DNA from 3 places in the Streptomyces sp. RPA4-2 genome. Region 1 is predicted to be linked to each of the others. Evidence: riboswitches for the same ligand, from Rfam matches in the RefSeq annotation. Region 1 holds a riboswitch; each other region holds the start of a gene.
What was found. A riboswitch is a leader RNA that binds a small molecule or an ion and turns the genes downstream of it on or off. The one in region 1 is predicted to bind cyclic di-AMP.
Positions count from the first base shown of each region.

Region 2: linked by a shared signal. The riboswitch ahead of HEP85_RS23320 (LysM peptidoglycan-binding domain-containing protein) and the one ahead of HEP85_RS24200 (NlpC/P60 family protein) in region 1 are both predicted to bind cyclic di-AMP.
Region 3: linked by a shared signal. The riboswitch ahead of HEP85_RS19375 (M23 family metallopeptidase) and the one ahead of HEP85_RS24200 (NlpC/P60 family protein) in region 1 are both predicted to bind cyclic di-AMP.

Region 1 covers NZ_CP050975.2:5,516,199-5,526,307, forward strand. The annotation lists gene HEP85_RS24170 (ATP-binding protein) at 1-452, shown strand, start outside; gene HEP85_RS24175 (response regulator transcription factor) at 449-1,267, shown strand; gene HEP85_RS24180 (hypothetical protein) at 1,368-2,000, opposite strand; gene HEP85_RS24185 (NlpC/P60 family protein) at 2,118-3,200, opposite strand; gene HEP85_RS24190 (hypothetical protein) at 3,606-3,959, shown strand; gene HEP85_RS24195 (tellurite resistance/C4-dicarboxylate transporter family protein) at 3,937-4,914, opposite strand; gene HEP85_RS24200 (NlpC/P60 family protein) at 5,162-6,322, opposite strand; cyclic di-AMP (ydaO/yuaA leader) riboswitch at 6,330-6,502, opposite strand; gene pcrA (DNA helicase PcrA) at 6,796-9,354, shown strand; gene HEP85_RS24210 (M23 family metallopeptidase) at 9,469-10,109, opposite strand, start outside.
Region 2 covers NZ_CP050975.2:5,332,891-5,342,999, reverse strand. The annotation lists gene HEP85_RS23340 (ABC transporter permease) at 1-427, opposite strand, end outside; gene HEP85_RS23335 (ABC transporter ATP-binding protein) at 414-1,385, opposite strand; gene HEP85_RS23330 (outer membrane lipoprotein carrier protein LolA) at 1,421-2,716, opposite strand; gene HEP85_RS23325 (polyprenyl synthetase family protein) at 3,171-4,181, opposite strand; cyclic di-AMP (ydaO/yuaA leader) riboswitch at 6,368-6,528, shown strand; gene HEP85_RS23320 (LysM peptidoglycan-binding domain-containing protein) at 6,532-7,299, shown strand; gene HEP85_RS23315 (HAD family hydrolase) at 7,461-8,288, opposite strand; gene HEP85_RS23310 (FAD-dependent oxidoreductase) at 8,575-9,777, opposite strand; gene HEP85_RS23305 (ATP-grasp domain-containing protein) at 9,806-10,109, opposite strand, start outside.
Region 3 covers NZ_CP050975.2:4,450,203-4,460,311, forward strand. The annotation lists gene HEP85_RS19350 (MFS transporter) at 1-8, shown strand, start outside; gene lhgO (L-2-hydroxyglutarate oxidase) at 248-1,483, shown strand; gene trmB (tRNA (guanosine(46)-N7)-methyltransferase TrmB) at 1,753-2,583, shown strand; gene HEP85_RS19365 (PrsW family intramembrane metalloprotease) at 2,648-4,081, shown strand; gene HEP85_RS19370 (aldo/keto reductase) at 4,091-5,035, opposite strand; gene HEP85_RS19375 (M23 family metallopeptidase) at 5,103-6,140, opposite strand; cyclic di-AMP (ydaO/yuaA leader) riboswitch at 6,152-6,309, opposite strand; gene HEP85_RS19380 (PP2C family protein-serine/threonine phosphatase) at 6,524-7,681, opposite strand; tRNA gene HEP85_RS19385 (tRNA-Met) at 7,976-8,049, opposite strand; gene HEP85_RS19390 (dihydrofolate reductase family protein) at 8,201-9,343, opposite strand; gene HEP85_RS19395 (MarR family winged helix-turn-helix transcriptional regulator) at 9,469-9,972, shown strand.

The sequences.
Region 1 (10,109 bases):
GCGCCTGGCTCTACAAGCCGGAGGGCACCGGCAAGGACGAGGCCGACGAACCCGCCACCCTCGCCGAGGCGGTCCGCCGCAACGCGGCCGAGGTCGAGGACAAGCACGGCGTCCCCATCGAGGTCGTCGTGGTCGGCGACTGCCCGCTCGACGAGGGCCTGACCGCACAGATGCAGGCCGCACGGGAAGCCATGGTGAACGCCGCCAAGTACGGTGGCGAGGGCGGCGCCGTACAGGTCTACGCCGAAGTCGAGGGAACGACGGTCTTCGTGTCCGTCCGCGACCGCGGCCCCGGCTTCGACCTCGACGCGATACCCGCCGACCGCATGGGCGTCAGAGAATCGATCATCGGCCGCATGGAGCGCAACGGCGGCACGGCGCGGCTGCGCGCGGTGCCGGACGGCGGCACGGAGGTCGAGCTGGAAATGGAGAGGGCGGAGAAGACGTCATGAGCGACGCGAACGGGCCGACGGCCGGGTTGCCCGGGCACACCGGCCCCAACGAGCCGAGCGACACCGCGACCGGAGCGGGGGCGGTCCCCGGGTCCCCGGGGACGGGCGGGCCGGCCGCCGCGGACGCCGCCGAGCCGTCCGGAGCTCCGGGCGGGCGTCACGTACGGGTCGTCCTCGTCGACGACCACCGCATGTTCCGTACGGGGGTGCAGGCCGAGATCGGACAGACCGAGCGGACCGGCGTCCAGGTGGTCGGCGAGGCCGCGGACGTCGACCAGGCGGTCACGGTCATCACGGCCGCCCGGCCCGAGGTCGTGCTGCTCGACGTCCATCTGCCGGGCGGCGGCGGTGTCGAAGTGCTGCGCCGCTGCGCCCCGTTGATGGGCGACGCCGAGCAGCCGGTCCGTTTCCTCGCGCTGTCCGTGTCGGACGCCGCGGAGGACGTCATCGGGGTGATCCGCGGCGGCGCCCGGGGTTACGTCACCAAGACGATCACCGGGACCGACCTGGTGGACTCCATCTTCCGTGTCCAGGAGGGCGACGCGGTCTTCTCGCCCCGCCTGGCCGGATTCGTCCTGGACGCCTTCGCCTCCACCGACGCCCCGCCGGTCGACGAGGACCTCGACCGCCTCACCCAGCGCGAGCGCGAGGTCCTGCGCCTCATCGCCCGCGGCTACGCGTACAAGGAGATCGCCAAGCAGTTGTTCATCTCCGTCAAGACGGTCGAGTCCCACGTCTCGGCGGTCCTCAGGAAGCTCCAGCTCTCCAACCGGCACGAGCTGACACGCTGGGCGACGGCGCGACGGCTGGTGTGACACGTCGTCCGCCGGGCCGCGCGGACACCGGCCGTCCGCCGGTGTTCCGCGGTGGACACCGGGCTTCGCGGGTGTGGTGCGGCGGGTGGGCGCCGTACGCCTACCGGTGTTCCGAGGCGGGCGCCGGGCCCAGGATCCGCAGCGCCCAGCGGTAGTGGCGTACGGCCTTCGCGATGCCGATGAGTCCGGTCGTCCACAGGATCAGGCCGATCCCGACGCCCTGGACGACATCGCTGTACAAGCCGCGGCCGGACTCGCCCGGTGCCGCCGCGGCGTAGGACGTCCAGACGCCGATCGCGCAGACGCCGAGCGAGGAGAGCAGCCAGAACAGGCTGAGCCCGGGGGAGCGGAGCCGGGAGTCGGTCGCGGGGTGGCGGTCCAACTCGGTCCAGGCCTTCAGCAGTTCGTGCATGCGGCGGTCGCTGCGCACGGACAGGGCGACGGCGAGGACCGTCAGGGCGAGCGCGGCCAGGCCCAGCAGGGCGAACAGCGGCCCCAGGACGACACCGGTGGGGTCGCGCTGCTCGATCTGCTGCAGCGGCAGCACCAGCAGGGCCCAGCCGACGATCGCCGCGAGCGCCAGCAGCCAGAGCAGCAGCACCCGGTGCACCCCGAGGCTCCGCCCGCGCAGTTCCTCCAGCGCCCGCCCCCGGTCGGCCAGCAGTGCCGCCCGGTCCGGCCAGGAGCGGATGTGCGCGGGCGGCGGAGGCGGCGGCAGCAGGAAGCCGGGCATCAGGACCTCTCGGACGACGGAACGGAGTCCGCGTCGACGCTACCGCGATCCACCCCCGCGCCCCCACTACGCCGATCCGCCCCGGCGTCTTCGCGCCACCCGGGTGGACCTGTGGGCTCAGGCCACCCGGGTGGCTCCCGCGAACGGCATCTCGTCGACCGGCGCGAGACGCACCGGCGCGGTGGGGTTCGGGGCGTGGATCATCATCCCGTTGCCCACGTAGATCCCCACATGGCTGATGCCCGAGTAGAAGAACACCAGGTCACCGGGGAGGAGTTCGGAGCGTGAGACCCGTCGGCCCGCGTTGATCTGGGAGTACGTCGTGCGTGGCAGCTGGACACCCGCCGAGCGGTAGGCGGCCTGGGCCAGGCCCGAGCAGTCGAAGGCGTCGGGCCCGGTGGCGCCCCAGACGTAGGGGCTGCCGAGCTTCCCGTAGGCGTAGGAGACGGCGGCGGCCGCACGGGAGTTGGGGGCCGCGACGGAGCCGGACGAGGGCGACGAGGGCGCCGGGCCCAGGTCCCGCGCGGCGGAGCGGGAGGCGTGCCCGACCGTGTCCGCCGCACCGCCGGCCGCCCCGAGGCGCGCCCGCTGCTCGTCGGTGAGCCGCGACAACAGCTGCCGCGCGGAGTCCAGTTTTCCGGTGATCGTCCGCTTGGCCCGCTTCAGCTCCGCCTGCCGCGAGGTGAGCGACGCCAGCTCGACGTGCGCGGCCCCGCGCAACTGCTCGATCTCCCGCAGTTGCTTGCGTACCCGGGCTACCGCCCCGGCCTGCCGGTCACCGACCCGCTCGGCGAACGCGGCCCCGTCCAGGTACTCGTCGGGCCGATCGGAGAGCGCGAGCTGCAGAGCGGGGTCGAGGCCTCCGCTGCGGTACTGCGCCGCGGCGATCGAACCGAGTGCGTTCCGCGCCGCGTTGAGCCGGTCCTCCTTGCGCGCCGTCTCGTCGCGCAGGTCGTGCAGTCGCCGTGACGCCTGGTCGGCCTTCTCCTTCGCCCCGTCGTACTTCTCCGTGGCGACCTCGGCCTCTTCGTACAACTTGTCGACCCTGGCCTTCACCTGCGCCGGGGACAGTTGCGGCTCCGCGTGCCCGGTGCCCTCGAATCCGGCCGTCGTCGCCGCGCCGGCGAGGGCGATGGTCGCGGCCGTGCGGACCGTATGGCCGCCGAGTGAGCGCTGTCTGGGCTTGCGGTGCGCTGCCACGAGGGCCCACATCCTTCCCGGGGGACGTGACCGCCGGGGAGAGCGCGGTCATCGGTGAGGCGTCCGGCGACGGCCCACACAGGGGGAGCGGGTCGCCGCCGGACCTTTCTCGGCGGTGGTGTCCGACTGCCGCCCCTGGCCCGGGCGGCGGTGGGGAGCCGGGCACCTGGTGGAGGACGCTAAACCTGAGTGCGAGGGCTCGGTAACACCATGTACGGAACTGGCGTAACTGGATCGCCGGGTGACCTCATGTGACCGTGATCCCGGTCCTGCCCCGGCGACTTCACACAGGGTGATGACCGATGGGACGGTTCCGGGACAATCGGGGACTCTCAGGTGCTACGGGTCGCCAAAGGGTGGGCCGGTGCCAAGGGGGACACCCCTGGCCGATTAGGCTCCGGCCCCATGGACGTACTCATCCATCTCTTCGTGGGCCTGCACATCATCGGCGTCGCCTCGCTGCTCGGCGGCTTCCTCACCCAGATGAAGGCGATGGGCCGGGGCACCGCCCGGTTCGTCCCCGCCATGCTGCACGGCGCGCTGACCATGCTGGTCACGGGTGTCGTCCTGGTCGGGCTGAACCAGGCCGACGACCACCCGGTCAACACCGTCAAGATCGGCGTGAAGCTGGCCCTGCTGATCGTGATCCTCGGGCTGGTCTATGTGAAGCGGGACGACGAGAAGGTCGACAAGGGCCTGTTCGGGCTGGTCGGGCTGCTGACGACCGCGAACATCTTCATCGCGGTGCTGTGGACCTGATGGTTCCGGCCGCCACCAGCAGCCAGGCGGCCACCGAGATCCACAGCAGTACCTGCCCGAGCCCCCTGAGCCAGGCGAAGCCGACGGCGTCCGCGACCGACAGGGCCGCCGCCGCCGTCATGGCCATCGGGAACACGGTCGCCCAGCGCCGCACGTCGTACCGCGGACGCCGCCACAGCAGCTCCGCGACGGCCAGCACGGCGTACCAGGCGAGCGTCAGCATGATCAGAGCCTGGGACACCCAGCGCATCACGCCGTAGTCGTCGTAGTTCCACAGGTAGCCGTCCGCCTGGTAGGCGAGGACCAGCTTCGACGCGGCCAGCGCCGAGATCGCGAGCGCGCCGCCGGCGATCCACTGGTCGCCGCCCCCCGTGGCCGTCTCCCGGAAGTCGAAGCACGTCAGCGCCACCACGTACAGCACGAGGAACCCCAGCCAGAACAGCACCAGTGCCGCGTACGCCGGCCAGTCCGCGCGCGCGGCCTCGGCGAGCGACGCGGCGAGCACCGCGAGGCCCTGTGTGGCCACGCACCCGAGGAACACGCTTCCGGGCATACGGAGCCGCAGCCCTCGTACGAGCAGGTAGAGCAGCCCCGGCCACAGCACCGCGGCGAGCGCGAGCAGTACCTCGGCGGCCCCGAGCCACCCCAGGTCGGTCAGCCGGGTGCCGAGTACGGCGGTCGCGGCGACCCCGGTGAGCGCGCTCGGCGTGCCGGCCTCCGCCAGCCACCGTTCCCGCTCCCGCAGCAGGCGGACCGTGAAGTCCACGGCGAACCCGAGCCAGGTGACGGCCGCCAGGACCAGCGCGATCCGGGACAGGATCTCGTCACCGGTCTCGTGCAGCCCGACCGAGAGGATGCCGGTGGCCAGGACGGCGGCCGCGGCGGCGGGCGGGCTCTCCGCCCACCAGGTGCGGAGTCGGACCCACGGGCTGCGGGGCGGCGAGGTGGCTGGCATGGCCCCGATGCTAGGGATCTCCGAGCGTGTTGCCCGCGGGGCGCGCTGACACGGGGGCACGGCAACACGGGAACGGGGAGGGGGCGCAGGGTCGTGGGGCCACGGGGACGACGTAGGGGCGCGGGGCGGGGCGCAGGGGATGGGGGTTACTGGCGATGCGGGGAGCGGCGATGCGGGGGACGCGGGGCGCGGGCACGCGCGCGTGGAGCCCGGGAGGCCTCACGCGCGCGTGCCCCGCGCCGGGCGCTCAGGCCGGGCGCACCACGCTGTGGATGATCGACTCGCCGGCGTAGAAGATCGACTCCTCGCGGACGTACGCACCCGGCTTGGGGGCGTGGATCATCATCCCGTCGCCGATGTAGAGGCCCACGTGGCTGATGTCGTCGTAGAAGAAGACCAGGTCTCCGGGCTCGATGGCGGACAGGGGGACCGTGGTGCCCGCGTTCACCTGGTCGTAGGTGGTACGCGGGAGGGTGACGCCGGCGGCCTTCCAGACGGCCTGGGTGAGACCGGAGCAGTCGTACGAGCCGGGCCCGGTCGCGCCCCACACGTACGGCTTGCCGATCTGGGCGCGGGCGAAGGCGATGGCCTTGCCGGCCTTGGTGGCGTACGAGGAGTCGGTGGCCGGGGTCCCGGAAGTCCCCGTGGTTCCGGACGACGTGCCCTGCTGGGGCTCCGTCTCCCGGGCCTTCTTCTCCGCCGCGGCCCGCTGGGCCGCCAGCTCGGCCGCCTCGCGGTCGGCCGCTTCCCGCTTCTTCCGCGCGATCGCGGCGAGCCGCGCCTTCTCGTCGGCGGTCAGCTTCGAGAGCAGTTCGCGGGCCGCGGCGAGCTTGCCCTGGACGTCCGCCTTGGAGGTCCTGAGCGCGTCCTGCGACGTGGTGAGCGTCCGCAGGCTCCGGGAGGCCTCCCCGCGTTTCCTCGAGGTGGCTGCCTGCTCGGTGACGTAGTCGTCGACGGCCGCCTTCTGGCGGGTGGTCAGACGGTTCATCAACTGGGTCTGGTCGAAGTAGTCCTGCGGGTTGTCGGCCAGCAGCAGGCTCGCGCTGCCGGGTGCGGACGCCCCGGTGCGGTACTGCGCCGCGGCGAACGAACCCAGCTCCTCGCGCGCGGTGTTGAGTTTCTCGGTGCGCCGGGCCACGTCGTCGAGGAGGGAGTCGACGCGCTTGCGCTGCTTGGCGGTCTTCTCCCTGGTCGCGTTGTACTTCTCGGTGGCCGTCTCGGCCTGGTGGTAGAGGTCGTCGACCTTCTTCTCGACCTCTTCGAGGCTCGGCCGGGGCTCTGCCGAGGGTGCGGCGACGGCCGTCTGCGAGAGCAGGGCCACGGAGGTCAGGGCGGCCGTGGCGAGGGCCGGGGTCCGTATGCCCGTCCGGCGTGTGCCCGGCGGACTCCACTTGCGGTGCGACGCCAAGAGAGGCGACTCCTTCCGTCATCCGCCTACCGGGTTAGCTGTCGGGTTCGGGCGGGTGCTTCCGGAAGGTTTGCCCTACGGTCCTTGCCCCAGGGGCGGTGGGACCGATTCACCCCAAAGTCGGTTGGGTCCCCGGCTCCGGTCGCCGCACGGGCGCGCCGGACTCGGCGGAGGCCGCCCGGCCCGGCGACGTTCGCCGGTTGCTGTCGAGCGGTCTGCCCGGCACGCTAGCCAACGCGTAAGTGTTCTGTGAAGTTTGATGTGCGATATGCCCGATACATTTTCGTGACCTGAGCCGCCGGGACACCCGGAGTGGCCGACGGTAGCGGCGTGACGTCGCAAGGTGAGGGCGCGCCGGTGCGGGAAGGGCGGCCCGGTTTCCATGGCACTTCGCTCCGGACCCCGTGGGAAATCCGGCCCAGTTTCCGGGGTGGCGGCGGGTTGTCAGTGCGGCCGCCTAGACTCGGAGAGCGATGAGCAGCCTCTTTGATGACAGCTTCCTGGCGGACCTCAAGCCTTCCGGGGCCCATGAGGAAGAGCCCCCGCCGCCGCCCGAGGACGAGTCGGCGGAGCCGCTTCCGGACGACCTGTTCGGCGGCCGCTTCGACGTGCCCCCGGACCGCGACGCGTACTACCGCGACGGCGCCCACCGGCCCGCCGTGGACCCGGCGGCCCTGCTGGACGGGCTGAACGAGAACCAGCGCGCGGCCGTGGTGCACTCCGGCTCCCCGCTGCTCATCGTCGCCGGCGCCGGCTCCGGCAAGACCCGGGTGCTCACCCACCGGATCGCGCACCTGCTGGGCGAGCGCCATGTCCACCCCGGCCAGATCCTCGCGATCACCTTCACGAACAAGGCCGCGGGCGAGATGAAGGAGCGCGTCGAGCAACTCGTGGGCCCGCGCGCCAACGCCATGTGGGTGATGACCTTCCACAGCGCGTGCGTGCGCATCCTGCGCCGCGAGTCGAAGCGGCTCGGCTTCACGTCCTCGTTCTCGATCTACGACGCCGCCGACAGCAAGCGCCTGATGGCCCTGGTCTGCCGCGACCTGGACCTCGACCCGAAGCGTTTCCCGCCGAAGTCGTTCAGCGCGAAGATCTCCAACCTGAAGAACGAGCTGATCGACGAGGAGGACTTCGCGGGGCAGGCGGCCGACGGTTTCGAGAAGACCCTCGCGCAGGCCTACGCGATGTACCAGTCGCGGCTGCGCGAGGCCAACGCCCTCGACTTCGACGACCTGATCATGACGACGGTCAACCTGCTCCGTGCCTTCCCGGACGTCGCCGAGCACTACCGCCGCCGCTTCCGTCACGTCCTGGTCGACGAGTACCAGGACACGAACCACGCGCAGTACGCCCTGGTCAGGGAGCTCGTGGGCCCGGCGAGCGGCGACCGCCCCGAGGACGTGCCGCCGGCCGAGGGAGACCTCGGGCCCGCCGAGCTGTGCGTCGTGGGCGACGCCGACCAGTCGATCTACGCCTTCCGCGGCGCGACCATCCGCAACATCCTCCAGTTCGAGGAGGACTACCCGGACGCGACGACCATCCTCCTGGAGCAGAACTACCGCTCCACCCAGACGATCCTCACCGCGGCCAACGCGGTCATCGAGCGCAACGAGTCGCGCCGCCCCAAGAACCTGTGGACGAACGCGGGCGCGGGTTCGAACATCACGGGCTACGTCGCCGACACCGAGCACGACGAGGCACAGTTCGTCGCCGACGAGATAGACCGTCTCACCGACGCGGGCGAGGCGAAGGCGGGCGACGTCGCGGTCTTCTACCGGACGAACGCCCAGTCCCGTGTCTTCGAGGAGATCTTCATCCGCGTCGGCCTGCCCTACAAGGTCGTCGGCGGTGTCCGCTTCTACGAGCGCAAGGAGGTCCGGGACGTCCTGGCCTACCTGCGGGTCCTGTCCAACCCCGAGGACTCCGTCCCGCTGCGCCGGATCCTGAACGTCCCCAAGCGCGGGATCGGTGACCGCGCCGAGGCGATGATCGACGCCCTCTCGCAGCGGGAGCGGATCAGCTTCCCGCAGGCGCTGCGCCGCGTCGACGAGGCGTACGGCATGGCGGCGCGCTCGACGAACGCCGTGAAGCGGTTCAACACGCTCATGGAGGACCTCCGTACGATCGTCGAGTCCGGCGCGGGCCCGGCGACGGTCCTGGAGGCGGTCCTCGAGCGCACCGGCTATCTCGCCGAGCTTCAGGCGTCGACCGACCCGCAGGACGAGACCCGCATCGAGAACCTCCAGGAACTCGCGGCCGTGGCACTGGAGTTCGAGCAGGAGTCCGGTCGGGGCGAGGACGGTGCCGGAGCGGCTGCCGGGGGCGCAGCGGCCGGTGGGGCTGGAGCGGCCGGGGCGGCCGGCGGACTCTCGGAGTTCCTGGAGCGGGTCGCGCTCGTCGCCGACTCCGACCAGATCCCCGACGAGGACGACGGCAACGGCGTCATCACCCTGATGACCCTGCACACCGCCAAGGGCCTTGAGTTCCCGGTCGTGTTCCTCACCGGCATGGAGGACGGCGTCTTCCCGCACATGCGTGCGCTGGGGCAGGTCAAGGAGTTGGAGGAGGAGCGGCGTCTCGCGTACGTCGGCATCACGCGCGCGCGGGAGCGGCTCTACCTCACCCGCTCGTCCATGCGCAGCGCGTGGGGCCAGCCCTCGTACAACCCGCCCTCCCGCTTCCTGGAGGAGATCCCGGACACGCATCTGGAGTGGAAGCGCACGGGCGCGACGGCTCCGGTGCCCTCCGGCCCGGTCTCGGGCGTGGCGGCCTCGTTGTCGTCCTCGCTGTCGTCCTCGCGCTCGCGGTCCGCGGCGTCCGGGGCCTCCGGTTTCGCGACGCGCCGCGGGGCGTCCGAGAAGCCGGTCGTCTCGCTGGCGGTGGGTGACCGGGTCACCCACGACCAGTTCGGGCTCGGCACGGTGGTCGGCGTGAAGGGCACGGGGGCGAACGCGGAGGCCACGGTCGACTTCGGAGAGCCCAAGCCGAAACGGCTGCTGCTGCGGTACGCGCCGGTGGAGAAGCTCTAGTCCACGAGGCTCGGAGGCCGGGCGGGGCTTCCCGTCCGGTCGCGAAGCCCGGCGGTGGACCGCGGCGGGTGAGTCACGGCGGGTGGGTTTACCGAGAGTGGGGCACGGCGGGGCTCACGTCGGGTCCAGGCCGTGGCTGCGCAGCCACGGCAGGGGGTCGATGGCCGCGCCGCCCGCGGGCCGGACCTCGAAGTGCAGGTGCGGCCCGGTCGAGTTCCCGGAGTTCCCGGAGAACGCGATCTGCTCACCGGCCTTCACGACGGTGCCCGACGGCACCTTGTAGCTGGAGAGATGGCAGTACCAGGTCTCCGTGCCGTCCTTCGCGGTGAGGATGGCCATGTTCCCGTACGCGCTGTTCCACTGCGTCCGTACGGTTCCGTCCGTCGCGGCCATCACCGTCGTGCCGTACGACACGGGGAAGTCGATGCCGGTGTGCACGGACATCCAGTTGACCCCCGCCTGACCGAAGTAGGCGCTGAGTCCTTTCTGCGTGACCGGAAGGACGAACTTGGGCCGCAGCCGCTCCTTGCGGGCCGCCGCGGCCGCCGCCTTCTGCTGCTCGGCGGCCCGCTGGGCCTTGAGGTCGATGCGTTCCTGGGTGCGGCTGGCCCGGTCGGCGAAGTCGTCCGCACCCGCGGACAGGCTCTGGAGCTGGGTGTCCAGCTTGTTGTTGGCGGTGGACGGCTTCACCGCGGTCGCGTCGGGCGCGCTGGCCGTCGTGTTCTTGGTGTCGTCCCCGCCGATGGTGCCCACGG
Region 2 (10,109 bases), 180 kb from region 1:
CGGCGTTCGCCTCGCCCGCGATGGCGTCGCCCGCGATGACACCGATCGCCATCGGCAGGAAGAAGGGCAGTGTCGCGGCGAGCGCCGTGAACACCAGGAACAGGCCGTTGTTGGTGACCTGCGTGATGAAAGCCGGTCCCCCGCCGCTTCCGCCGCCCGCCGACGAGCCGTCCCGCGTCTCGATCCTGATGGCGACACCGATGAGGACCGGTACGGCCGCGAGCACGCCCAGCAGCGCGATCGTCCGCCAGCGCCGGAAGGTCGTGACGAGCTCGCTGCGCAGCAGCCCGAACGTCCACAGCGCGCGAGGCGTCCGCACGGCCGGCGTCCCGCTGCCCGGGGCCTGCGCCCCGCCCTGCGCCGCCGATGCCTTGTCCTGCGCGGCCGGCGCCCTGTTCCGCCCGGCAGGCACCTCAGCCCGCGACATCGAATCCCTCTCCCGTCAGCGCCAGGAACGCGTCCTCCAGCGAGGCCCGTTCCACCCCGAAGCCGCGTACCCGGACGCCCGCCGTGACCAGCGCGGCGTTCAGTTCGGCGAGTTCGCGGTCCCGGTCCGGCGGCTCGGCCGTCACGCCCGTCTCGGTCACCACCACGTCCCCCACCCCCTGCTCCTTCAGGACGCGCGCCGCGTCCCCGGGGTCGGGCGTGGTCACCACGAGGCGGCCCCGCGCGCCCGCCGCGAGATCGGCCACCACGCCCTGCGTGATCAGTCTCCCCTGCGCCATCACGGCCGCATGGGTGCACACCTGTTCGATCTCGTCGAGCAGATGCGAGGAGAGGAAGACGGTGGTGCCGTCCGAGGCCAGTTCCCGCACCAGGGAGCGGATCTCCCGCATGCCCTGCGGGTCGAGGCCGTTGGTCGGCTCGTCCAGGACCAGCAGCCGACGGGGCTGGAGGAGCGCTGCCGCGAGCCCGAGCCGCTGCTTCATGCCGAGCGAGTACGCCTTGGCCTTCTTGCCGGCGGCGGCGGTGAGTCCGACCCGGTCGAGGGCCGACGCGACCCGCGCACGCCGGGTGCGCGGGTCGGCGGTCGGGTCGGCGGCGTCGTACCGCAGGAGGTTGTCGCGGCCGGAGAGGAAGCCGTACAGCGCGGGGCCCTCGATGAGAGCGCCCACCTGCGGGAGCACGGCGCGGGTGGCGCGGGGCATGGGCCGGCCCAGTACCCGCGCCGTGCCCGAGGTCGGCTCGATCAGGCCCATCAGCATGCGGATGGTGGTGGTCTTGCCCGAACCGTTCGGCCCTAGGAAGCCGAAGACGCTGCCCGCCGGAACGGTCAGATCGAGGCCGTCGACGGCGAGCTGCCCGCCGCGGTAGCGCTTGGTGAGCGCACGGGTGGCGATCACCGTCTCCACCATGTCCGGTTCCGCGACGGACAGTTCCTCCATGGGCTCCCTCGATTCGAGCTTCGCGGACGCGCCTGCTACTGGGCGGCGTCGGCCGCCTTCACCAGCGCGGACTTGGTGACGGCGCCCGCGTACACCTTGCCGTCGTCCGTGATCAGCGCGTTGATCAGGCGGGTCGAGAAGACCGTGCCCGAGCCGAACTTGCCGGAGACGTGGTCGCCGAGCGAGTCCAGGAACCCGGAGACGGGGCTGTTGTCGGACGCGGAGCCCGAGGGCACGCCCTGGCCGCCCGTGTCGAACTCGACGATCGAGCTCCAGCCCTCACCGATGGTCTTCATGCCGTCGAGCCCCTTGCCGGGGTTCTCACCGGGCTTCGGGGAGGCCTCCGGGAGCTTGCCGTGCCTGCCCTCGCCCTTGTTCGCGCCCTTGTCGCCCTTGTCGCCCTTGTCGGCGTGGTTGCCGAGTTCCTTGCCCAGGTCGTCGCCCTCGGTGACCTTCGCGCCCTTCGGCGGGGTGAAGTCGAAGGTCGAGGCGGCCGGCCTGGAGAAGTCGACCTTGGTGAAGCCCGCGTCCACGACGGCCGCGCCGCCGCCGGCCGGCGTGAGCGTGAACTTCAGCGGCACCCCGGTCTTGGCGTCCACCGCGACGCTGATCGCGCCGACCGTGGAGCCGGACTGCCTGGGCTTGATGAGCAGCTTGTAAGCGTCCCGGCCGGCGACCTGCGCCGTGCCGTCCACGGTCACGGAGGTCGTGTCGTCGACCGACTTCAGGGCCTCGTCGGCGAGCTCCTTGGGCGTGCTCGGGACGTCCTTGGGCGCCGCCCCGCGCCGCTCGTCGGACGCGGGCGCCTTCGAGTGGTACACCTCGTTCGACTTGCTGTCGTACGCCCATACGTCGTTGCCGTTGCGGATGACGCTGTACTCGGCGGCGCTCTCCAGCAGGGAGACCTTGCCCTTGTCCGGGCCGTCGGCCGCGACCCGCAGCGTGTGCGTGCCGGAGGCCAGCTCCATGAGTTTGGACTGCGGGTCGGCGGAAGAGCCGCCGTCACCCTGGGCGGCGCCGGACATCAGGCTGTTCTCCAGACCGCCCAGATCGGGCAGCCCGAGGTCGGTGCTGATCTTGACCGTGCCGGAGAGCTGCTGGACGTCGGACTTGGCGATCTTCTCGACGAGCTGCTGCGCGGTGATCTTCGGCAGGCTGGGGTCACCGGAGTCGGCGAGCGCCGGGACGAGCCCGATGGTCGCCGCCGCCACCCCCACCACCGCGACCGGGACGACGTACCGCGCTGCCTTGCGGCGGCCGGCGCGCATCTCGTCGGCCTCGTCGCGCAGCCTTTCCGCCCCGGCGGTCCTGTCGGAATCGTTCGGTGCCATGTGTGCCTTACCTCCGTCGTCGGCGGCGGCCTGCCATCCTGCGCTTCCCCACCCCTATAGCCGCCATTCTCACCCGAACCGGTGAGGAGTGGTGCTCTCCATATGACCAAATCGGGCGGAGAGATGCGTCAGACCCCGGACGCAACTCCACGTACTCCTGCGGTATGACACGGGGAGGCGGTGCCGACCGTGACCCGTAGGGGTCGCCGAGAACATCGCGACGCCGGCCAGGGTCAGGTTTCCTTGCGACACGTACTGAACGTACGGAACGTACAGACCACGGCCGCATGGCCGCACGGAACACATCGAACATAGCGTTCGATTACATTCTTCCGCTTTCCCCCCGTGCCGCCACTGACGCCCCCTGCGTCAGCTACCGCGCATCAACACGGAACCATTCGAGCCTGGACTCCATCCATCCCATCGTGTGACGGACGTCACATCGAGGAGGACGTCAGCCCGCCCGGTGCACCACCGCGTCCACGAGCTCCACCAAAGCCGCCTTCGCGTCGCACTCCGGCAACGGAGCCACCGCGGCCCGGGCCTCCTCCGCGTACCGCACGGTGTCCCGCCGCGCCTGCTCCAGCGCCGGGTGCGCCCGCAGCCGGGCCAGCGCTTCGGCGTGCCGGTCGTCGTCCGTGAGGTCGGAGTCCAGCAGCTCGCACAGTGCGATGTCCTCGGCGAGACCGAGCCGCTCCGCCCGCTCCCGCAACCGCAGCACCGGCAGCGTGGGAATGCCCTCGCGCAGATCCGTCCCGGGCGTCTTGCCCGACTCGTGCGAGTCGGACGCGATGTCCAGCACGTCGTCCGCCAGCTGGAAGGCCACGCCCAGCCGCTCCCCGTACTGCGTCAGCACGTCCACGACCGTCTCGTCGGCCCCGGACATCATCGCGCCGAACCGGCACGCCACGGCGACCAGCGAACCGGTCTTGCCGCTGAGCACGTCGAGGTAGTGCTCGACCGGGTCCCGCCCGTCACGCGGACCCGCCGTCTCCAGGATCTGTCCGGTGACCAGCCGCTCGAACGCCTCGGCCTGGACGCGGACGGCCTCGGGCCCGAGGTCGGCCAGCGTGTGCGACGCGCGCGCGAAGAGAAAATCGCCGGTGAGGACCGCGACCGAGTTGCCCCAGCGGGTGTTCGCGCTGGGCACCCCGCGTCGCGCGTCGGCCTCGTCCATCACGTCGTCGTGGTACAGCGTGGCGAGATGGGTCAGTTCGACGACCACGGCCGAGGGCACGACACCCGGCGCGTAGGGGTCACCGAACTGCGCCGCGAGCATCACGAGCAGCGGACGGAACCGCTTCCCGCCGGCCCGCAGGAGATGCTGCGCGGCTTCCGTGATGAAGGGGACCTCGCTCTTGGTGACTTCGAGCAAGCCCTCCTCGACAGCCGCCAATCCGGCCTGGACATCGGCTTCGAGAGCCTGGTCCCGCACGCTCAGCCCGAACGGCCCGACGACGGTCACGAGAGGTTCTCCTGTCTGCTGACGATCACATGGCGAACTCGGTCGATCATTCGGTCGATGACACGGTTTGTCGATGTGTCGCTGCCATCACTCAAGTCAGCGTATCCGGTCACGTTTCGATCACCACGAGCGCCCACCGTCCCCACTGTCGACTTCCTCCCGACTTCCCTCTCCCCCGGCGTCCGATGCCCCCGAGAGGCAGGCGGCCCCACGCAGTCCCACGTCTGGGCGGCGGCCTACCACGAACGGTATGTTCCTGATGGGCCGGTATGGCAGTAGATAAACCGAATCACCCGTGAGCACCGAGAACAGCATGTACACCCGTACGGCGTTCCCCTACGAGACGACTCACGAGGACGTCTGGATCCCTCCGGCGGACGGCACCCGGCTGTACGCAGGCCGCGGGACTCGCCCACGTCGCCCGACCGCCGACCCCGCGCACGCCGGCCAGGTGATGTGGCGCGACATCCGGGTGAACCGCCCGGAGACGGTGGACCCGTTCATCCATACGTGGCTGTCGCGCCCGGCCCAGGACGCGTACGGGGGCGACGGCGGCGTCCACGGGGGCGGCTCCGAACCGTGCGGCCGTCCCGGCGGTGGGCGGTTGGCGCGACCCGCAGCGGGTTGGCACGACCCGCCGCGCGACTCGGTACCGCGCCTGATCCAGAGCCTCCCGCCGGGCCCGGTGCTGCCGGAGCCCTTTCCGCGCCCCTACGTCATGGACGCGCGCCCACCAGCGACGACCTGCGCCTCCCTGCCCGGCCGCCGGGTGGGCGTCACCCCCTGGTCCTCCCCCTTGGTCACCCCCGTCGCGTACGCGCTCCGGGGTGCGCCGGTGCTCGGGCGCTCCCCTCAGCACACCGGCGTGGACGCGGGTCGCTTCCGCCCCGGCGGAGACGACGCGGACCTGCCGCCGGACCACCGGGAGGGTCGGGGCCGGGTGATCGCCCCGGTGTGCGACGCGGCCCTTGACGGCGCCTCGACCCTGGTCACTCGGGGTGCCCCGCACCTGTCAGTGCGCGACCGCCGTGATCGGGCGGCCCCCTCGAAGCCGAGCACTACGGAGAACGTACGTTTCGACCTGACCGCCATCGGCTGCGCCGTCCCGCCCGGCCGTCACGCCCCTTCCTCCCTCTGCCCCTCTCCTCCTCCTACCGGCCCTGGCTTTGGCCAGAGCCGGGCCCGGAGGCCGACTTCACCTGCACCCGTCGGCCAGTTCCCTCGAACGCACGTTGCAGGCAGGGGAGTTCGACCCCGCGATCACACGAAGCCGTCCCCGCCACTGCGGCACCCGTGCCCGTCCGGACGGCCTCGACCACACGGAGGGCGCGCGGGGGGCGTACTCCGTCCGGGAAGCCGGACCTCTGAGCACCCGCGCCCGCTCCTCCCGGTCGATCCGTCCGCGTCGTCCGGGACCGGCCTGGGACGCGCGGGGCGAGTCCCGCTCCGAAGTCACCTGCGGCACAAGGGACTTCACCCTCCAGCGAGCTGGACCCGCGAGGGCGGCGACGAGGTGGCCTCCATCGGACGCGGAGGCGGCGGATCCCACTCGCCGCGGGCCGAAGCCCCGGCAGCCTCCTCGGCGGCCCCGCGGGACAGAGCGTGGACCGGTGAATCCCTGACGGACCCCGGCGAGGGACACCCGCCCGCTCTCGCGGACGGGCAGGAGAGGGTCACGCGCTTCGGCATCACGCGGGCGGATGCCCCGGACAGAACCAACAGGGGCCACACGGCCCGAAGTTCAGCCCTCATCCCGGCCCGAAGCGGCACGCACATCCCGAACACCGGCCCTACGGACTCCACTTCAGGGCCGCCGAGGGCCGGCTCCCCACGGCGACCCCTGCACAGACCCGTCCGTACGAACGGTGCGCACGGCTCCGACCAGGGGCTCAGCGGCCTTTTATTCGCGCCTTATATGCCCGACTTGCCGCCATTGCCGCTTTATTCCTGCCGGATCGAGTGAGTTGGGTCACGCGCGAAGGTCATCCACCTCGCGAGCCCGTCCAGCGACTACCCGTTTGCATAAGCCAAGTTGAGCGAAGCATTCCGGATTAATCGGGCAATTCATCCGCCCTTATGTCCTGGTGAAAACGATCTACACCGCGACATCAAGGCTTGTTTCGGACATGTGCTCTCGCATACCTTCACGTCACTCCGGACGGACCGCCCAATCCTGCCGCCGACCGGAACCACACCCGACCACACACGCACGGCAGGAGCGGGGGACCCAGGTAAGCCGCCGATCCGAAGTTCGGAACGGCTAGGGGTGAAGTCGCACTCACCGTGCGGCCGGGCAGCTCCCGCCCGAACCCGACAGCTCACCTCGCAGGCGCCGGAGAGGAAACACGTCATGGCCGCAGCAGGTAGACACTGCCACCCGAAGACTCGCAGCACCCTCGTTCGCGGCATTCTCGCTGCGGGCACGGGCGCGGCGGTACTCGCCCTCCCGCTCCTGGGCGCCACCTGCGCACAGGCCGCCACGGGCGCCTCCGACGTCCAGCTCGTCACCTACAAGGTGGTCACGGGCGACACCCTGGCCAAGATCGCGCGGGAGTACCCCTCCAGCGGCGGCTGGAAGAAGCTGTACGAGGCCAACAGCGCGGTCATCGGCCCCAACCCGTCGGCGCTCCGCCCGGGCCTCACCCTGACGGTCGGCACGAAAACCGTCCAGAACGCCACAAAGTCGGCAAAGGTCACGGCGGCGGTCGCCAAGACCACGAAGTCCACGAAGTCCACGACCACGGCGGCCAAGACCACGGCGGTCAAGACCGCGACCACCGCCGCCGCGAAGACGTACACGAACGACCTCGACGGCTGGATCAAGCAGTCGCTGGACATCATGGCCAAGAACGGAATCCCGGGCACGTACAACGGCATCCACCGCAACGTCATGCGGGAGTCCTCCGGAAACCCCAAGGCCATCAACAACTGGGACTCCAACGCCGCCGCCGGTATCCCCTCCAAGGGCCTGCTCCAGGTCATCGACCCGACGTTCAAGGCCTACCACGTGCCCGGCACGTCCATGGACTCGTACGACCCGGTCGCGAACATCACCGCCGCCTGCAACTACGCCGCGGCGAAGTACGGCTCGATCGACAACGTCAACGGCGCCTACTGACCGGACGCCACGAGACCGGGGTGCCGGACCGGACTTCCGGCACCCCGGGAAGCCAGAACGACGGGCGACCGGGGCAACGGGGGTCCGTAGCCCCGGGTAGTCGGGGCCACGGGTAACCAGGGCCACGGGTAACTGGGACCACGGCTTACCAGGGCCACGGGTTACCAGGGCCACGGCGCGGAGAGCGGGAACAGCCGCTCCAGCACCACCGCGATCCCGTCGTCCTCGTTCGACAGCGTCACCTCGTCGGCCACCGCCTTGAGTTCCGGGTGGGCGTTGGCCATGGCGACCCCGTGGGCGGCCCAGTCGAACATGGGGATGTCGTTGGGCATGTCACCGAAGGCGATGGTGGCTTCGGAGGCCAGCCCGAGATGGGCGGCGGCGAGAGCAAGGCCCGTCGCCTTGGTCACCCCGCATGGCTGGAGTTCGACCGTGCCGGGCCCCGACATGGTGACGGTGGCCAGGGAACCCACCACTGCCCTGGCCGCCGCGGCCAACTCGTCGTCGGACAGCAGCGGGTGGCGCAGCAGCACCTTGCTGATCGGCTCCGTCCAGAGGTCGTCGCGGCGCCCGACCCGTGCCGCGGGAAGCGTCGGGTGCGGCATCACGTAGCCGGGCTCGATGAGTGTCAGTCCGTCCACGCCGTCCTGGTCCACCGCGGCGTACAGCAGCCCGACCTCCGCCTCGATCTTTCCGAGCGCCGTCTCCGCGAGTTCCCTGTCCAGGGTCACCGACCACAGCAGACGGTCCTCGCTCGCGTCGTAGAGCTGCGCCCCCTGCCCGCACACCGCCAGTCCCGCACCACCGAGTTCACCGAGGAGCGGGCGCACCCTCGGCGCCGGGCGCCCCGTCACGACCAGATGGCGGGCGCCCGCCTCCACCGCCCTCGCCAACGCCGCCCGGGTCCGGTCGGAGAGCGTGTCGTCGCCGCACAGCAGCGTTCCGTCCAGGTCAGTGGCGATGAGTGAATATGCAGTCGGAGCGGCCATGATCCGAAGAATACGGATCCGACGACTCATCGGCCCGGCGTGAACCGGACGACGTCCGGTATCCCGTCAGCAACGCCGTTCACCGCACGGGCCACGCGCGCCCGACGACGTCACACACACTCCGATCCGCCGTGCCGGGCGCCCGAGAGCGCCGCGACACCGGCTTCAACACCCGCCGTGGACAGGCACGTTACGGAACGCGCACGGCCGGTCACCTCTCGGTGGCGTCGGGGCCGTGGCCCCCGCCACCGCCCCGCCCGCCGGACACCCGACGCCGTACGCCGCCTCAACCGTGAGCCGCCGCCAAGTGCCTGGCCAATCGCGGCGAAGCGAACTCCGTCCCGCACACGAACCGCATCACCGGCCCGTACGAGGCCGCCGCCGGCAACCCCGTGAAGTACAGCCCGGGCACCGAGGACCGGTATCCGGCACCGAGCTTCGGGGTGCCTCGGCTCACCGCCAGCTCCGTCCGCAACGCGTGTCCCAGGAAGTCCATCGCGGCGATGTCGACGCGATAGCCCGTCGCCGCGATGACGTGGTCCGCCGCGAGCTCCTCGGGCGCACCGCCCAGGGTCCGCACGGAGAGCACCGGGCGGCTCCCGGAGACCGAGGCACGCTCGATCCGGGCGATCTCGCTGACCTCGACCTTGCCCTCGAAGCGGTCCCGGAGCCACCACGCGCCGAGCGGGCCGAGCACCCGGCGGACGAGATAGTGGCGGGCTTCGGCGGGCAGGTAGCGGTAGGGGTGCGGGTAGTAGCTGAGCGCCCACAGCGACCAGGCGCGCCCGAAGGGCGACTCCGGGCGCAGCTTCGGCTGTCCCCAGGGCGGTGCGCCGAAGGCGACCCTGCCCCGGCCCCGGGACACCACGCGCACCTGCGCGCCCGCCTCCGCCGCCAGCGCGGCCGTCTCCAGGGCGGACTGTCCCGCGCCGACGACGATCAGTTCCCTGCCGGAGAACCGGGTGAGGTCGTGGTGCTGGGAGCTGTGCGAGACGGGGCCGGTGGGCGCCGGTCCGTCCGCCGCCGCCTCACCGAGCTCGGGCGGCAGATGGGCGAGGCCGTACAGTCCGGTGGCCACGACGACCGCGCGTGCCGTGAACGACTCCCCCGAGTCCAGCTTCAGCTCGAATCCGTCGGCGCCCCGTCGGTCGACGGAGACGACCCGCACCTGCTCCAGCTCGGGCACGAGCTGCCGCTGGAACCACTCCCCGTAGGCGATGAACGTCTCGACCGGGATGATGTCCTCGTCCGTGACGAGCCGCGGTATCCCGGCGGCGTCGCAGTAGTCACGGAGTGTGTGGCCCGGCTGCGGGGCGTCGATGCTGGAAGCGGCCGGGGTCGATTTGAGGAGCATCCCCTCGGGCATGTGGTCGCGCCAGCTCACCATGGGCCGGCCGAAGACACGCACCGGAATGCCGCGCGCCCGCAGATGGGCGGCGGTGGACAGGCCGAACGGGCCCGCACCGATGACTGCTACCGGATGAATCACGAAGTCCCCTCCCCAGGACGTTCTTCCGTCACTTCGTGGTCGTACTGGTACTGCTGCCGCGGCGGTTGGTCCGCCACAGCTGGTACAGATGTCTCGCGCCCGGCCGCACGAAGCGCGCGAGCATCGTGAAGAACGGCCGCAGGTCGTCACCCGCGAGCCAGGCCAGCTCCGTACCGCTCGCGCGCGCCGGCGCGTGCGGGGTGGTGTAGCCGCTGCGCCGGTAGGCGAGCAGGGCCGGCAGGTCGATGTTCTCCACGATGTACCGGTGGCCGGCCCGCTGTTCCCCCTCGGGAACGGTGCGCCCGGTCAGGTCGAGGTGCATGGCCCGGACG
Region 3 (10,109 bases), 1.1 Mb from region 1:
CCGCCTAGACCGTGTCCGACGGCCGTGCCCGGTCGCCCGGCCCTTCGCGTCATCCGACGGGAAGGAACGGACGACCGGACAGGGCCGGGATCGGATCCGCTCCGGTGTGCGGGGACGGGACGTGCGGGACGGGATGAGCCCCCGCGGGACACGGGCTCGCCCCGTCCCCCGCACGCGCGACGTCCGCTCGTTCTTCTGTGCGATCTTCGCGGCGCTTTCCGGGTTTGAGGGCATTGTCAGTGGCGCAGTGCACTATCGAAGCCGGGAGGTGAAGCAGGTGCGGATCGTTTACGACTGCGATGTGCTGGTGATCGGCGGCGGGATCGTCGGCCTGTCGACGGCGTACGCGATCACGCGCGCCGCGCCGGGCACGCGGGTGACGGTGCTGGAGAAGGAGTCCGGCGCCGCCCGGCACCAGACGGGTCACAACAGCGGGGTGATCCACAGCGGGATCTACTACCGGCCGGGCTCGCTGAAGGCGCGGTACGCGGTGCGTGGCGCCGCCGAGATGGTCAAGTTCTGCGCGGAGTACGGCATCGCGCACGCCGTCACCGGCAAGCTGATCGTCGCCACGGAGAAGGCCGAGCTGCCCCGCCTGCACGCACTCGTACAGCGAGGCCGGGAGAACGGGATCCCGGTGCGCGAGCTGGGCACCGCCCAGCTCGCGGAGTACGAGCCGGAGGTGCGCGGGCTCGCCGCGATCCATGTCGGCACGACGGGGACATGCGACTACGTCGCGGTCGCCCGGCAGCTCGCGGAAGCCTCCGGCGCGGAGATCCGGTACGGGGCCGAGGTCGTCCGCATCGACCGGCGGGACGCCCTCGGAGTCGCCGTCCGCACCGGCGACGGCACGATCGTCCGTGCGCGGGTGCTGGTCAACTGCGCGGGGCTCCAGTGCGACGAGGTCGCCCGGCTCGCGGGGGACGAGCCGGGGATGCGGATCGTGCCGTTCCGCGGTGAGTACTACTCCTTGGCGCGTCCCGAGCTGGTGCGGGGGCTCGTATATCCCGTGCCGGACCCCGCCTTCCCCTTCCTCGGGGTGCATCTCACCCGGGGGATCGACGGAGACGTCCACATCGGGCCCAACGCGGTGCCCGCGCTCGCCCGGGAGGGATACGGGTGGGGGGTGATCCGCCCCCGCGAGGTGGGCACGACCCTGGCCTGGCCCGGGTCGTGGCGGATGGCCCGGCGGCACTGGTCGTACGGGGCGGGGGAGCTGCGGCGGTCGGTGTCCCGGAAGGCGTTCACCGGGGCCGTGCAGCGGCTGCTGCCGGCGGTGACCGTGGACGATCTGGTGCCCGCGGCGGCGGGGGTGCGGGCGCAGGCGGTGTTGCGGGACGGGACGCTGGTGGACGACTTCCTGATCGAGGAGGGGGTGCGGACGGTGCATGTGCTGAACGCGCCGTCGCCTGCCGCGACGGCGGCTCTGCCGATCGGGAGAGAGGTTGCCCGTCGGGCGCTGGCTGCGCTGGCGGTGACCTGAGGATTCTCGCCCCCGCCGCCCCTACCCTCCCCCGAGCTCTCGGCTTCGCTCGAGCAGGGGGGACTCCCATCATCCTCCACCTGGGGCTCCGCCCCCGGACCGCCGCGTCGCCCGAAGGGCCTCGTCCTCAAACGCCGGACGGGCTGGGTATGTCAGCCCGTCCGGCGTTTGAGGACGAGGCCCTTGAGGCCGAAGCGCGGGTCCGCGGGCGGCAGCCCCCGTAGGCAGCGGACGGTGCCTGCGGGACCTGGTCGTAAAATCGACGCATTGTGTCTGAGTTCCTGAGCAGCTCCCCCGAACAGCCCCACCCCGGCGACACCCGCGGGAGCGCTCCCCGTGCCAAGGGAGAGCCCCGGTTCCCCGGCGGGCCGCAGGCCGATCCCGCCGGGTCGCACTTCGAGCGGCGGATCCGGAGTTTCCAGCCGCGCCGCAGCCGGGTGACGGCCGGGCAGGCGGACGCTCTGCAGCGGCTGTGGCCCAAGTGGGGTCTCGACATCGACGGGCAGCGCATCATCGACCTGGCCGAACTGTTCGGTGCCGACCTTCCCGTCGTCCTCGAGATCGGCTTCGGCATGGGCGAGGCCACGGCGCGGATGGCGGCCGAGGACCCGGGGACGGGGATCCTGGCCGTCGACGTGCACACCCCCGGCCAGGGCAATCTGCTGAACCTCGCGGACCAGAACGGACTGGCCAACATCCGGGTCGGCAACGGCGACGCGATCATCCTGCTCCGTGAGATGCTCCCGCCGGACTCGCTGAGCGGCCTGCGCGTGTACTTCCCCGACCCCTGGCCCAAGAAGCGCCACCACAAGCGCCGGCTGATCCAGCCGGAGTTCCTGGACCTCGCCGCGACCCGCCTCGCGCCGGGCGCCCTGGTGCACTGCGCGACGGACTGGGAGCCGTACGCCGAGCAGATGCTGGAGGTGCTGACCGCGCATCCGGAGTTCGAGAACACCGCGCCGGACGGCGGTTTCGCGCCTCGTCCGGGCTTCCGGCCGCTGACCCGTTTCGAGGGCCAGGGGCTGGAGAAGGGTCATGTGGTGAACGACCTGCTCTTCCGGCGCGTACAGCACCGCGAGCAGCACACTTCGGGCGACTGACACCCCTGCGGACCGCCTCCGGCACCGTCGCGGGCACCGCCCCTGCCTCGTTAGGGTCAATGCCGTGGCCACCTTTCCCGCGTACCCCACGCACCCCGGCGCTCCCGGCGGCGCGCCGCCCGCGGGTCCGCCCCGGCACCCGCACTGGTGGCAGCGATGGGGGCGCCTCCCTGCTCGAGGGCCGAGAGCTTGGGGGAGGGTGCGCTACGGCGCGCTGACCATCCTGCTCGCGCTCGCCGGTCTCGTCATCCTGGCCCTGGTGCGCCGGCAGACCGGTACCGAGGGCTTCCTGGTGGGCCTCGGCCTCGCCGTGCTGCCCGTCCCGCTCCTTCTCGCCGCGTTCCGCTGGCTGGACCGGGTCGAGCCGGGCCCCTGGCGGAACCTGCTCTTCGCCTTCGCCTGGGGCGCGTGCGCGGCGGCGCTGATAGCGATCGTCGCCAACAGCTTCGCGACCCGGTGGATAGCGACCGCCACCGCCGACCCGGCGAGCGCCGACACCCTCGGCGCGACGGTCATAGCCCCGATCGTCGAGGAGTCCGCGAAGGCCACCGCCGTGCTGCTGGTCTTCCTCTTCCGCAGACGGGACTTCACCGGGATCGTCGACGGCGTGGTCATCGCCGGGGTCACCGCGACCGGCTTCGCCTTCACCGAGAACATCCTCTACCTCGGCACCGCCTTCGGCACCGACCAGCTCAGCGGCGAGCACGGCCTGGCCTCCGTGACCGCCGCGACCTTCTTCGTCCGGGTCGTGATGGCGCCCTTCGCGCACCCGCTGTTCACCGTGTTCACCGGCATCGGCTTCGGGATCGCGGCGCTGTCCGCCGAGCGCCGACGCCTGCGCCGCTTCCTGCTGCCGCCGGCCGGACTGCTGCTCGCGATGGGCATGCACGCGATGTGGAACGGCTCGTCGAGCTTCGGGGAGTACGGGTTCTTCGCGGTGTACGGCGCGTTCATGGTGCCGGCGTTCGGGCTGCTCACCTTCCTCGTCATCTGGACGCGGCAGCGCGAGCTGAGGACCGTCCGCGCCGAACTCCCGGCGTACGCCGTCGCCGGGTGGCTGACCCCGCCCGAGCCGTACGTACTCGGTTCGATGCGGGCACGCCGGCTGGCCCGTCGGTACGCGGCCCATCACTTCGGCAGGGCGGCGGCACGGTCGGTCGCGCGGTACGAGGCCTGCGCGACCTCGCTCGCGTTCCTGCGGCACCGGGGGCGCAGCGGCCGTGCGGGCGCCGATTTCGTCGTACGGGAGCGGGAGCTGCTCCACGAGCTGTGGCACCGCAGGGAGGTCGCCCGCCCCTCCCTCGCGTACGCGGCACGGGTGACGGCCCCCGCCGTCCCGGTACCGCCGCCGCGGCCCGCGTACGGCCCCGGGTACGGCCCCGGCTACGGCTACGGCTACGGCTACGGCTATGTGCCGGTGCAGCCGTCACCCCGGGACGGACGGCCGTACCCGGACCCGACAGCCGCCCGCCCGGTGTACGGCCCCTACCGGCCCTGAGCGCAGGGCTCAGGCCGACGCCTCCGTCAGACGTGCCACTTCGTCGTCCTTCAGCGTGAGGTCCGCGACCGCGAGCAGCTCCGGAAGCTGTTCGACGGTTCGTGCGGAGGCGATCGGGGCCGCGACCGTGGGCCGGGCGGCGAGCCAGGCGAGGGCGACGGTGGCGACCGAGACGTCATGGGCGTGGGCGACCTCGTCGAGGGCGTCGAGGACACGCGGGCCGCGCTCCGTCTCGAGGTGCTTGCGCGCGCCCTCGGCCCGCGCCGAGTCGACGGTCGTGCCCGGACGGTACTTGCCGGTGAGGAAGCCGGAGGCGAGGGCGAAGTACGGGACGGCGGCCAGTCCGGTCCGGGAGGCGACCTCCTGGAGCGGGCCCTCGTAGGTGTCGCGCGAGACGAGGTTGTAGTGGGGCTGGAGGACGGTGTAGCGCGCGAGGCCCTCGCGGTCGGAGAACTCCAGGGACTCCGCGAGCCGTTCGGCGGAGAGGTTGGAGGCGCCGATCGCCCGGACCTTGCCGGCCCGTACCAGCTCGTCGAGCGTGCCGATGATCTCCTCGACCGGGACCGAGGTGTCGTCGAAGTGGGTGTAGTAGAGGTCGATGTAGTCCGTGCCGAGCCGGCGCAGTGACGCGTCGGCCGCCGCCCTGATGGTGTCCGGGGCGAGCCCCTTGTACTGGGGATGGGCGCCGGCCTTGGTGGCGAGGACGACATCGGAGCGGTTGCCGCGCGCGGCGAACCACTTGCCGATGATCGTCTCGGACTCGCCGCCCCTGTTGCCGGGGACCCACGCCGAGTAGCTGTCGGCGGTGTCGACGAAGTTGCCGCCCGCGGCCGCGTACGCGTCGAGGACGGCGAAGGACTGCGCCTCGTCGGCGGTCCAGCCGAAGACGTTGCCGCCGAGGGCGAGCGGGAAGACCTCGATATCGGAGGAACCGAGCTTGCGGAGAGGAGTCATACCCCATTTCAACAGTCGTACCGGACGACCGCATTCCGCACCCGCCGTGCTCGTGGCGGGCGCTGGATCAGGGGTTGATGCCCTTGCTCTGCAGCCACGCCATCGGGTCGATCGCGTCGCCGCCGCCGGGGTGGACCTCCAGGTGGAGGTGCGGCCCGGTCACGTTGCCGGTCGCGCCCACCCGTCCGATGACGTCGCCCGTGCCCACCTTCTGCCCCACGCTGACGCTGATGGACGACTGGTGGCAGAACCACAGTTCCGTGCCGTCGTCGAGGGTGAGGATCGTGCGGTAGCCGTACGAGCCGGCCCAGCCCGCCTCCGTGATGGTGCCGCTGTGGACCGCCTTGATCAGCGTGCCCGTGGGGGCGGCGAAGTCGAGGCCGGTGTGGTAGCCGGAGGACCACATGGAGCCGGCGTCACCGAAGCGGGAGGTCAGGGTGTACGAGGAGGTCGGCAGCGAGTAGCTCTTGGCGAGCTTCGCGAGGCGCGCGGCCTCGGCCTTCTGCTTGGCCTCCGCGTCCGCCTTCTTCTTCGCGGCGGCTTCCTTGGCCTTGGCCTCGTCCTGCTGTTCGGCGGCCAGCGCGACCGCCTTCTTCGCGGCGGCGGTCTCGGCGGCGGCCTGGACCGCGCTGTCGACCTGGTCCTGCTGGGACTCGGCCTGCTCCATGATGCGGGCCCGCAGCGCCTCGCCGGCGTCCGCGTTGCCCTGCGCGGCGTCGGCGCTGGTGAGACCGGCGCCGGTGAGCGGGGTGGAGGAACCCTTCGGCGTGCTGGAACCGCCGTCGGACATCAGGGCCTTGGCCGACTGGGTGACCGAGGAGAGGTCGGGCAGCGAGATCGACACGGGCGGCTTGCCGGGCGCGGCGGTGGCGATGCCACCCGCGCCAACGGCGGCCAGGACACCGACGCCGAGGACGGTGGAACTGCGGGCGAGCCCGCCTCCGCGCTGCTTGGAGACGCGGTGCCGGCCGCGGACGGGAGCGACGGAATCCGCGGTGGGGTTCCACTCCTCCCAGGGGCCCTCGTCGTCGCCGCGGGAGTAACCGAAAGTCTGGGTGTCGTTCGGCGCGAACGAAGTGGGCTGGGCAGGCCGGTTGGACGCCACGTGGGCGCGCTCCTTTCCTTCCTTCTCGCCTACCGGGTTAGCTGACGGGTTCGGAGCAGGAAGGTCTCCTACGCGCGTCAACCCACGGTGTCTCCACCGTGAAAGACGCTCGATTCACCCCAAGTTGGTGGTTCCCCGGTTCCCTCGCGGGATTCGGCGCGTGCGCACGGAGCCGTCTCTTGTGACGGCTGGGACGACCGCGCTGCGTTATCGAACGTTAATAGACTCGGGTACCGGATTCCAAGCCGTTCGTACGGATCATTAACCACTCTTGGCCAGGACTTACGGGGCATGAGCGGGGGAAAACGGGCGAGTTGACCCGCCCTCCCGCACGCACCTGTTTTTGACCGTGTGTCAGTTGTTACGCGGAGGAGTACCATCCGCTACCCCTCGTGACAACGATCAAGGAACTCCGTCGCCCGCGGGGGACGCCGCACGGCGAGCAGTGCCATGTCGTCCGCGAGCGCGCCGCCGGTGTGCCGGCCGACCCCCGCCGCGAGCTCGGCCAGCAGGGCGTCCGGGTCGCTGAAGGTCCGTCCCGCGAGCCGCTCGGCCGGATCGTAGAAGTTCCCGCGGCCGTCACGCGCCTCGGACAGACCGTCCGTGTGGAACAGGAGCGTGGAGCCGGGCGGGAAGTCCGCCGTAACCGCGCGGTCGGGCCAGGAGCCCAGCTCGCCCATGCCGAGCGGCAGCGCGGGGTTCGTGGCGGCGAGCGTGAACAGCGTGCCGTCCGCGTGCAGGAGCAGCGGTGACGGATGGCCGCGGTTGACGATCCTGACCACGTCGCCCCCGTGCGGGATCTCCGCGAGGACGGCCGTGGTGAAACCCTCGAAGGCGTCCAGGTCCTCGCGCCTGGTGCCCTCGCGGGCCAGCGCGCGTTCCAGCCGCTGCGCGACCGCCTCCAGCGCCGTCTCCTGCTCGGCCGCCTCCCGGAACGCCCCGATGACCACCGCGACGGCGGCCACCGCGCCCATGCCCTTCCCGCGGACGTCGCCCACCACCAGCCGTACGCCGTGCGGGGTGTCCTGCACGGCGTACAGGTCGCCGCCGATGAACGCGCCCTCCTGCGCGGCCTCGTAGCGTGCCGCGACCGCCAGGCCGCCGATCCGGCCCTCGGGTTGCGGCAGCACGGCGCGCTGAGCCGCCTCGGCGATCTGGCGGGCCGAGGCGAGCCGTTCGTCCGAGCGGCGGACGAGGATGTTGATGAGGACGGCGAGGACGACGACGGTCGCCACCGTGGCGACCTCGGTGATCGCGCCGATCCCCATGTGGAGGCCGAGCCTGAGGCGGCATGCGAGCAGCGCGGCCAGCGTCATGGCCCCCGTGAGGAGGGTGCCGCGCAGCGCGAAGATCGGCGCGGCGACGAGCGGGGCGGCGGTGAAGAGCGGTGCCGCGGTGAATCCGGGCGGGGTCAGACAGTCGTAGACCACCGCGACGACGACGAGCAGGAACGGCAGCGCCCGCACCAGGGTCCAGGCGTGCGAAATCCGGCGAGGGTCCGGGTCCGGCGACGGTTCGTCCCCCAGCCCCGGATCGGGCACGGGGCCGCCGGACCGCCGTCCGCCCGACCGGCCGTAGGACCGTCCGGCCCGCCGCGCACCTCCTCGCTGCCCCACCCGTCCAGGTTTCCCGGACCGGGGGGAGGGGGCCAGCGGTGTGGACCGACCGGGGGACGGCCCTTGCTTCCGTACGGGCGTGTCGAAGAAATCAGGGACCGGAAACACCAGGGACCGGAAACACCAAGCACCGACAACACCAAGGCGCCCTAGAACACCAAAACCCGGAAACGCCAAAGGCCGGAACTCGTGAATCCGAGTTCCGGCCTTGGCCTTGAGTAGCGGGGACAGGATTTGAACCTGCGACCTCTGGGTTATGAGCCCAGCGAGCTACCGAGCTGCTCCACCCCGCGTCGTTGAAACCAGTGTACGCCATGTTCGACCCCCCGAGCACACCCGTTCACGCACGCCCCACGACCAGGTCTCTTCTCCTCCGGATCCCCTGCGATTCCGCCCCGCTCGCGACCGTCCACGACCGGGCACCGGCCGCCGGAAGCCCCTCCGTCAGGCGGCTCCGAGAAGATGCCGGTTGGGTGCCGTGGCCCGCTCCTCGAACTCCGGGAGCACGACGACGTCCGCCCCCGCGGCCACCAGCAGCCCGTTGCCGTCCGCGCCCGCCACGAAGGTGTCCGGCTCCCGCCAGGCGGTCACCACCCTGCGCACCCCCGCGTCGAGGATCAGCCGGGCGCAGGGTGCGGGCCGCGAGGCCCGCCGGGCGCACGGCTCCAGACTGCTGTAGACGGTCGCGGACGCCAGCCGCGGATCCCCGGCGGCGATCTTGGCGAGTGCCGCCTCCTCGGCGTGCGCGACGGGGTCGCCCCCCTCCCGCGAGTGCCCGCGGGCCAGCTCGGTGCCGTCCGCGGCCACCACCACCGCGCCCACGCTGAACGCCGTCCTCGACGGCGGGCACAGCGCGGCCAGCTCGCACGCCACCCCCAGCCAGTGCCGGTCCGCCGCGGAGGCGAGCGCACCGGTGCCGGGGGCCGTGGGGACGTAGCGGATGAGGACGACGTCTCCCACCGCCCGTGTCTCCACCAGCCGCATCCGTCCGGGCGGGTATCCCCCGGGCCCGAACAGCCGTGGCGCGTCCGCCTGTCCCACGAAGAGCGGCGCGACGGCGAGCTGGAGCTCGTCCGCCAGGCCCTGCCCCATCAGCTGGGTGTGCACCCGCCCGCCGCCCTCGACCATGAGACGCCGCACCCCCCGTACGTCATGGAGGTGTTCGAGCACGGCGCGCCAGTCCAGCTCGGCCCCCGTCGCCACCACGTCGACGGCCGGACCGCGCAGGACCTCGGTGGCCCGTACGGCCCCCTCGTCCGTGGTGTAGACGATCTTCTCGCCGCCCGTGTGCCAGAACTGCGCGTCCGGGTCGAGGTCGCCGGACCCGCTGACGGTGACCTTCAGGGGGTAGGCGGGGCGGCCCGCGGCGACCCGGGCCGCCCGCCGCTCGGCGGAGTTGACCAGGAGCCGGGGATTGTCCGAGCGGATCGTGCCCGCGCCGACCAGGATCGCGTCGCTGGACGCCCGCACCTCGTCGACCCGGTCGAAGTCGGCCGGACCCGAGAGCAGCAGCCGTTCGGGGCCGGTGTCGTCCAGGAAGCCGTCGAGGGAGACGGCGGCGGACAACAGGACGTAGGGATGGGGCATGGGACGCTGCCTCCGGCTCCGAGCTCTGCGCTCTGGGCTGCTAGTGACTCAAGTAGGGGTTCGAGTAGCGGTTCAGCGGTGATTCAGCAGTGGTTCAATTTTTAAACAATACCTAGACTGGCGACATGACGACCCGCTGGCTCACCCCCGCCGAGCAACGCGCCTGGCGCTCGTACATCGCCGCCGTCTCGCTCCTGGAGGACACGATCGACCGGCAGCTCCAGGCGGAGGCCGGCATGCCCCACCTTTACTACTCCATCCTCGCCATGCTGTCCGAGGCCCCTGAGCGGCGGCTGCGGATGACCGACCTCGCCGAGGTCCTGAAGATCACCCGCAGCCGGCTGACGTACGGCGTGACCCGGCTGGCGAACGACGGTCTGGTGCGCCGGGAGGGCTGCCCCACGGACCGACGCGGTCAGGTCGCGGTCCTCACGGACGAGGGTATGACCGTCCTGGAGCGGGCGGCGCCCGGGCACGTGGAGCAGGTGCGCGCGGCGCTCTTCGACCGCCTGACGCCGGAGCAGGTGGGGCAGCTGGAGGAGATCTGCGCGAGCGTCACCCGCGGCATCCAGGGGGAAGGTCCCGGGGTCCAGGGGGAAGATCTGCCATGGCGGCGGCGTTCCTCCTGAGGACGCACGGACGAATCGGACTGGACGACCGGCACGGACGGGGCGGACGGGGCGGACGGGGCGGCCAAGGGGGTCAGGTGAGCCGCAGTCAGCTCATCTCCCCGAAAGTGTTGCTTGAACTTTAAAGCATCCTGTAC